One region of the uncultured Microbacterium sp. genome, then DNA from elsewhere that is predicted to be linked to it. Evidence: predicted binding sites of a transcription regulator. Region 1 holds the regulator's gene; the other holds the start of a gene.
The links. The regulator LexA, encoded in region 1, represses DNA repair genes until DNA is damaged. The targets are predictions, from matches to a motif close to TCGAACANNTGTTCGA.
Positions count from the first base shown of each region.

Region 2: a site for LexA is predicted at 1,617-1,632, ahead of ruvA (Holliday junction branch migration protein RuvA). Genes of this name have one in related genera too.

Region 1 is NZ_CAXTJR010000002.1:356,877-360,322, reverse strand. Features, by position in the region: gene ACFE6Z_RS06880 (histidinol-phosphate transaminase) at 1-838, opposite strand, end outside; gene ACFE6Z_RS06875 (LysM peptidoglycan-binding domain-containing protein) at 885-1,277, opposite strand; gene lexA (transcriptional repressor LexA) at 1,544-2,236, shown strand; gene ACFE6Z_RS06865 (hypothetical protein) at 2,317-3,446, shown strand, end outside.
Region 2 is NZ_CAXTJR010000001.1:799,721-803,166, forward strand. Features, by position in the region: gene ACFE6Z_RS03845 (DUF1697 domain-containing protein) at 1-146, shown strand, start outside; gene ACFE6Z_RS03850 (YebC/PmpR family DNA-binding transcriptional regulator) at 171-929, shown strand; gene ruvC (crossover junction endodeoxyribonuclease RuvC) at 976-1,548, shown strand; gene ruvA (Holliday junction branch migration protein RuvA) at 1,655-2,275, shown strand; gene ruvB (Holliday junction branch migration DNA helicase RuvB) at 2,268-3,299, shown strand; gene yajC (preprotein translocase subunit YajC) at 3,381-3,446, shown strand, end outside.

The DNA of each region.
Region 1 (3,446 bases):
TCTCATCGACCATCCCGAGCATGGTCGGGGCGTGGCGGAGCGCCGCGGTGGCCGCCGCCTGCGTGAGGGCGCTCAGGTGGTACGGCAGCCGGACCAGACGCAGGGCGTCGATCACGGCAGGATCGGCGGCGAGGTAGCCGACGCGGGCGCCGGCGAAGGCGAAGGCCTTGCTCATCGTGCGAGAAACGACGAGCCGTTCTCGGCCGGGCAGCAGTGTGAGCGCGGAGGGCTCGTCGCGGGGCGCGAACTCGTGGTAGGCCTCGTCGACGATCACGACGCCGTCGGTCGCGTCGTACACGGCCTCGATCACGTCGATGCCGAGCGGAGTGCCGGTCGGGTTGTTCGGCGCGCAGAGGAAGACCACGTCGGGGGCGGCATCGGCTACCTGGGATGCCGCGTCCTCCGCGTCGAGCGTGAAGTCGTGCCCGCGCGTGCCACCGAACCACTGCGCGCCCGTTCCGCGGCTGATCAACGGGTACATCGAATAGGTGGGCGCGAACCCGAAGGCCGTGCGGCCCGGGCCGCCGAAGGCCTGCAGCAGGTGCTGGAGCACTTCGTTCGAGCCGTTGCCCGCCCAGATGTTCTCGCGGCTGAGGCCGTGGCCCAGGTAGTTCGCGAAGCCGTGGCGCAGCTCGGTGAACTCGCGATCGGGATAGCGGTTCACGCCGTGCAGCGCCTGGGCCACAGCATCCATGATGTCGTCCGCGACGTCTTGCGGAATCGGATGCGTGTTCTCGTTGACGTTCAGCGCGACCGGCAGTGCGACCTGCGGAGCACCGTAGGGCACGAGCCCGCGGAGGTCGTCACGGATCGGGAGGTCTTCGAGGCGCGCGTTCACCCGTCCAATGGTACGGCCGCGGCGGAACGACGCCGGGTGCCGGCGGTCAGTGCGAGCCGCCGTATTCGCCGGGGACTGCGAGCTTCTGCCCGGTCGACACGGTCGCGCTGTCGAGTGCATTGAGCCGCATGATCGCATCGACGACGTCGCGGGGGTCAGCGCTCGGCGCCACCTTCTCCGCGATCGACCACAGCGACTGGCCGGAGACGACGGTCACCGTCTGGAATGAGTCAGCGGGCAGCCCGGCGTCGCGCGAAGCGAGCGCCGCGCCGCCGCCGAGGATCGCGAGCGACAGAGCGATGACGGCCGGAATCGCCGCGAGGAGGGCGAGGAGGCGACGACCGCGCACCGTCAGACGCAACCGGGTGGCGGACGAAGCTGCCGAGACGGTGCGGGTACGGGAGCGCCGCATCGGGCGGCCGATGGCGATCGCGGTCATGATTCCTCCTGAGTGGACGAGAGATTCGTATTCGACGTCGCGGCGGACGTAGGGCCTACGGATATCTATTCCGAAGCTATCTTCGATGGGCTATGCTGTCAACAGCGAAACAGGATGGGTATTCCTCGAACACGACACGCGCGCAAGGTGCGGGCGGATTTGATGGGATGCGGATACGGTTTCGATAGCAACACCCCACCACGAGCCTCCGACATTCGAAGACGGATGCCAGACCGAAGCCGGTGGAGAGAGACAGGAGCACGATCATGACCGAGGCGACGACGCCCGCCAGCGGGCGTGAAAGGCCGCAGACCCGCCGGCGCAAGAGTCTCAGCGACAAGCAGCTCGCGATCCTTGAGGTCATCCAGCGGTCGATCGCCCGGCACGGCTATCCGCCGAGCATGCGCGAGATCGGCGACGCGGTCGACCTGAAGTCGCTGTCGAGCGTCACTCATCAGCTGAATCAGCTGGAGCTGAGCGGGTACCTGCGTCGCGACCCGGGTAAGACGCGGGCCATGGAGGTGCTCATCGATCTGCCGGGCATGTCGACCGAGAACCCGGCCGACTCGGCCCCGATGGTCGGCGACGCCGCGATGGTCCCCCTGGTCGGCCGCATCGCCGCCGGGGTGCCGATCATGGCGGATCAGCACGTCGAGGAGATCTTCCCGTTGCCGCGGCAGCTGGTCGGCAAGGGCGAGCTGTTCATGCTCAAGGTGTCGGGCGAGTCGATGATCGACGCGGCGATCTGCGACGGTGACTGGGTCGTGATCCGCGCGCAGAACACGGCGGACAACGGCGACATCGTCGCAGCGATGCTCGACGGCGATGCCACCGTGAAGACCTTCCGTCAGCGCGACGGTCACACCTGGCTGCTCCCGCGCAACTCGGCGTTCGAGCCGATCCTCGGCGATGACGCGACCGTGCTCGGCAAGGTCGTCGCGGTCCTGCGCGCGGTCTGATCGCCCCGTCGGTCATCCGCACAGGGTGAATTCGCCGCCGTCGGCTTTCCGCGTCCGCCGATCGAGGCTATAAGGGTGGAATGACCCTTGCCGACTCTGCCTCCTCATCCAGCGATACCGACGAGCTTCGCGCCCGCCTGGACCGCCTCGAAGCGGAGAATGCACGGTTGCGCGCATCCGCCGAAGATGTGGCGATCGCGCCCTCGCGCAGGCGCCGCGGAACGTGGCGCGCGTTCCTATCCGCCGTGTGCATCGTGCTGGCGACGGTCCTCGTTCCGGTCTCGGTCGTCACCGCATGGGCGCGAACCCAGCTGGTGGACGAGACCACGTTCGTCGCGACCTTCGCCCCCCTGGTCGACGATCCCGCGGTGCAGTCGCTCATCGTCGACCAGACGACGGATGCGATCAACTCGTCGGTCGACTTCGCCGGCATCACGAATGACCTCTTCGACGGCATCGAGGGTCTCGGTCTGCCGCCGCGCGCCTCGGCAGCCGTTGACCTCCTGCGCGAGCCCGCTGTGCAGGGGCTCAACAGCCTGGTGACGACGACCGTCACCAGAGTGGTGGCATCGGATGCCTTCGCCAGCGTGTGGCAAGGAGCTTTGACCGCCAGCCACCGCGGCTTCGTCGCGGCGGCGACCGGAGGGACGTCGGGCGGTGCGGTGACCATCAGCGACACCGGCCAGATCGGGCTCCAACTCGGGCCCATCATCGATGCGGTCAAGCAGCGCCTCGTCGACCAGGGCGTCGGATTCGCCTCCGCGATCCCGACCATCAATCGCACCATCGTGATCGCCCAGAGCGACTCGCTCGCGACGATCAGCGTCGTGTACGGCCTCGCCGTCACCGTCGGGTTCTGGCTGCCCTTCGTGGCGCTCGCCTTCTTCCTCGCCGGCATCCTGATCGCTCGCCGTCGCAGCACCGCCCTTCTCGGCACCGGAGTGGGGATCGCCATCGGTGGAACCACACTGGCCGCCGGATTCGTCATCGGCGGGAGCGTGCTCGCGCTGTCCGCACCGAAGCTCGGCGTCTCGAGCATCGCGCTCACCGCGATCTACGACCAGATCATCGGGGCCGCCCAGCAGACCGCTGTCGTCGTCGCCGTGATCGGGGTCGTGATCGCGGTGCTCGCCTGGGTGGGCGGCCGATGGCGGGGCGCGCAGGCGACGCGGCGAGCCGTCGGGGCGGTCAACCAGAGCATCCGCACGTT
Region 2 (3,446 bases), on a different contig from region 1:
TCGCACGCGGCGAGGGTGTCGTGTACTGGAATCCGGTCAAAGGCACGACGGTGGACACGCCCTTCGGCAAGCTCCTCTCGCGAAGGGCCTACAAGGAGACCACCACCAGCCGCAACCTCCGTACGCTCCAGAAGATCGTGGGCTGAGCTCTCGACCGGTAAACTGGAGGAATGTCCGGCCATTCCAAGTGGGCCACGACCAAGCACAAGAAGGCGATCATCGATTCGCGCCGTGCCAAGTCGTTCGCCAAGCTCATCAAGAACATCGAAGTCGCAGCCAAGATGGGCGGTGCCGACCTCTCCGGCAACCCCACCCTCGTCGACGCCATTCAGAAGGCGAAGAAGACGTCGGTCCCGATCGACAACATCAACCGCGCCGTCAAGCGTGGCGCGGGTCTGACCGGCGAGTCCGTCGACTACGCGACGATCATCTACGAGGGCTACGGGCCGAACGGCGTCGCCCTGCTGATCGAGTGCCTCACCGACAACAAGAACAGGGCGGCAGCCGAGGTCCGCACGACCATGACCCGCAACGGCGGCACGATGGGCGACCCCGGCAGCGTCGCGTACAACTTCCATCGCAAGGGCATCATCGTCGTGGGCGGCGAAGGCACGAGCGAAGACGACGTCATGCTCGCCGTGCTGGATGCCGGCGCCGAGGAGATCGCGCCGCACGCCGACGGATTCGAAGTCGTGACCGATGCGAGCGACCTGGTCAAGGTGCGCTCCGCGCTGCAGGAGGCGGGGATCGATTACGAGTCCGCTGACGTCGAGTTCGTCCCGAGCCTCAAGGTCGAGATCGACGCCGAGACCGCGCGCAAGATCTTCCGCCTGATCGACGCTCTGGAAGACAGTGACGACGTGCAGAACGTCTACAGCAACTTCGACCTCTCGGCCGAGGTCCAGGCCGAGCTCGAGAACGACGAGTAGGGCGCGCCTCGGCGGCTCCCGCATCCTGCGCACGTAGCGTAAGGGAGTGACGACCCCGCACGTACCCCTGCGCGTGTTCGGAGTCGACCCCGGCCTCACGAGGTGCGGCGTCGGAGTCGTCGACGTGGCACGAGATCGCAGTGCGACCCTGGTGCACGTGGGAGTGATCCGATCTGATCCGGATGCCCCGATCGAGTCGCGTCTCGCCACGATCGCGGCCGGCATCCGCGAGGTCGTCGCGCTCTACCGGCCGCACGTGGTGGCGGTGGAACGGGTCTTCGCCCAGCAGAACCGCAGCACCGTGATGGGAACCGCGCAGGCGAGCGGCATCGCGCTCCTCGTGGCCGCGGAGAACGGCCTCAGCGCCGCGCTGCACACCCCGACCGAGGTCAAGGCGGCGATCACCGGCTACGGCGCCGCCGACAAGCGCCAGGTGCAGACGATGGTCGCGCGGATCCTCCGCCTCGACGAATTGCCCACACCAGCGGATGCGGCCGACGCTCTCGCCCTCGCGATCTGTCACGCCTGGCGTCGCGGTGCGACTGGTCCCGGCAGATCCGCGGCCGCGACTCCCGCGCAGCGCGCCTGGGCGGATGCGGAGCGCGCGTCGAGGCGCTGACTCGTACGGAGGCCGACTCGTGCGGGATGCTGAATCAGCGGGATCCGCGCGCGCTGCGCCCGTGTCGCTCGAACAAAGCTGCGAACCGCTCGCGTAGGGTCGGAGCATGATCTCCTCGCTGCGCGGGACCGCGTCCCACGTCGAACCCGACGCGGTCGTGATCGACGTCGGCGGAGTCGGCTTCGCCGTCGCCGTCACCCCGCAGGTCGCGCGCGGGGTCCACCTCGGCGACACCGTCTCGCTGCACACCCACCTCATCGTGCGCGAGGACGCGCTCGCGCTGTTCGGCTTCTCGTCGCGTGAAGAGCTCGTGGTCTTCACCCAGTTGCTCAGCGTCGCCGGAGTGGGGCCGAAATCGGCGCTGGGAGTGCTGGCGACCCTCACCGTCTCGCAGATCGCAGAAGCCGTCGCCGCCGATGACGATGCGCCGTTCCGACGCGTGTCGGGGATCGGCCCCAAGACCGCCAAGCTCATCGTCGTGCAGCTGGCCGGCAAACTCGCCCCGGTGCTCTCCTCCGCCTCCGGGGCGAACCCCGCCGCCACGCCGGTGAGCGCCCAAGTCGTGCAGGCCCTCGTGGGCCTGGGGTGGTCCGAGCGCGTCGCCGCCGAGGCGGTCGCGGGCGTCATCGACACCGCACCCGCCGCGGAGACGGCTTCGGTGGCGGCCGTGCTGCGCCTCACCCTGGCCGCACTCGGCCCCGCGCGACGGGAGCCCAGCGATGGATGACCTGCGCGATCCGAACGAGCCGGCCGACGAGACCGAGCTCGCGATCGAGGGTGCATTGCGGCCGACGTCGCTCGCGGAATTCGTCGGACAGCAGAAGGTGCGCGGCCAGCTGCAGCTGCTGCTGGAGGCCGCGCGCATCCAGCAGCGCTCGCCCGACCACATCCTGCTCTCCGGGCCCCCGGGTCTCGGCAAGACCACCCTGGCGATGATCGTGGCGCACGAGAGCGGGCGTCCGCTGCGCCTCTCCAGCGGCCCTGCCATCCAGCACGCCGGCGACCTGGCAGCGCTGCTGTCGAGCCTCATCCCCGGCGAGGTGCTGTTCATCGACGAGGTGCATCGGATGGCGCGCGCCGCCGAAGAGATGCTGTACCTCGCGATGGAAGACTTCCGGATCGACATCATGGTCGGAAAGGGCGCCGGTGCCACCAGCATCCCTCTCGATCTCGCACCGTTCACCCTGGTGGGCGCCACCACCCGTTCCGGCATGCTTCCCAACCCGCTTCGCGATCGATTCGGGTTCACCGCACACCTCGAGTACTACGACTTCGCAGAGCTCGAGCAGGTCATCGAACGCTCGGCGGCGATGCTGGGCGTCACCCTGCCGCGCGCCGCACGCGGAGAGATCGCCCGGCGCTCCCGGGGCACACCGCGAATCGCGAACCGTCTGCTCCGCCGCGTACGCGACTACGTGATCGTGCACGGCGGGGCGAGCGGCGCCGCCGACATCGCCACGGTGGGTGCCGCGCTCGACCTCTACGACGTCGATTCGATCGGCCTCGACCGCCTCGACCGCGCCGTTCTGGAAGCCCTCGTGCGCCGCTTCCGCGGCGGTCCGGTCGGGCTGAACACGCTCGCGGTGACCGTCGGCGAGGAGTCCGAGACGATCGAGTCGGTCGTCGAGCCCTACCTGGTGCGCATCGGCTTCATGGGCCGCACTCCGCGTGGTCGAATCGCCACTCCCGAGGCGTACGCTCATCTGCGCATCCCGCACGCAGAGAATGCCCTCAGACTCGATGATCTATAATCGCCTGAGGCTTTCGCCGACTTCCCTCCTTCATGGCAGTGCCGCCTGGCGCGCCTGACCCGAAAGGTGCCCACACTCCACATGGACTTTGCGTCGTTCTTCAGTAACTACGGCCTCATCATCCTTCTGGTCGTCCTCCTCGTCTTC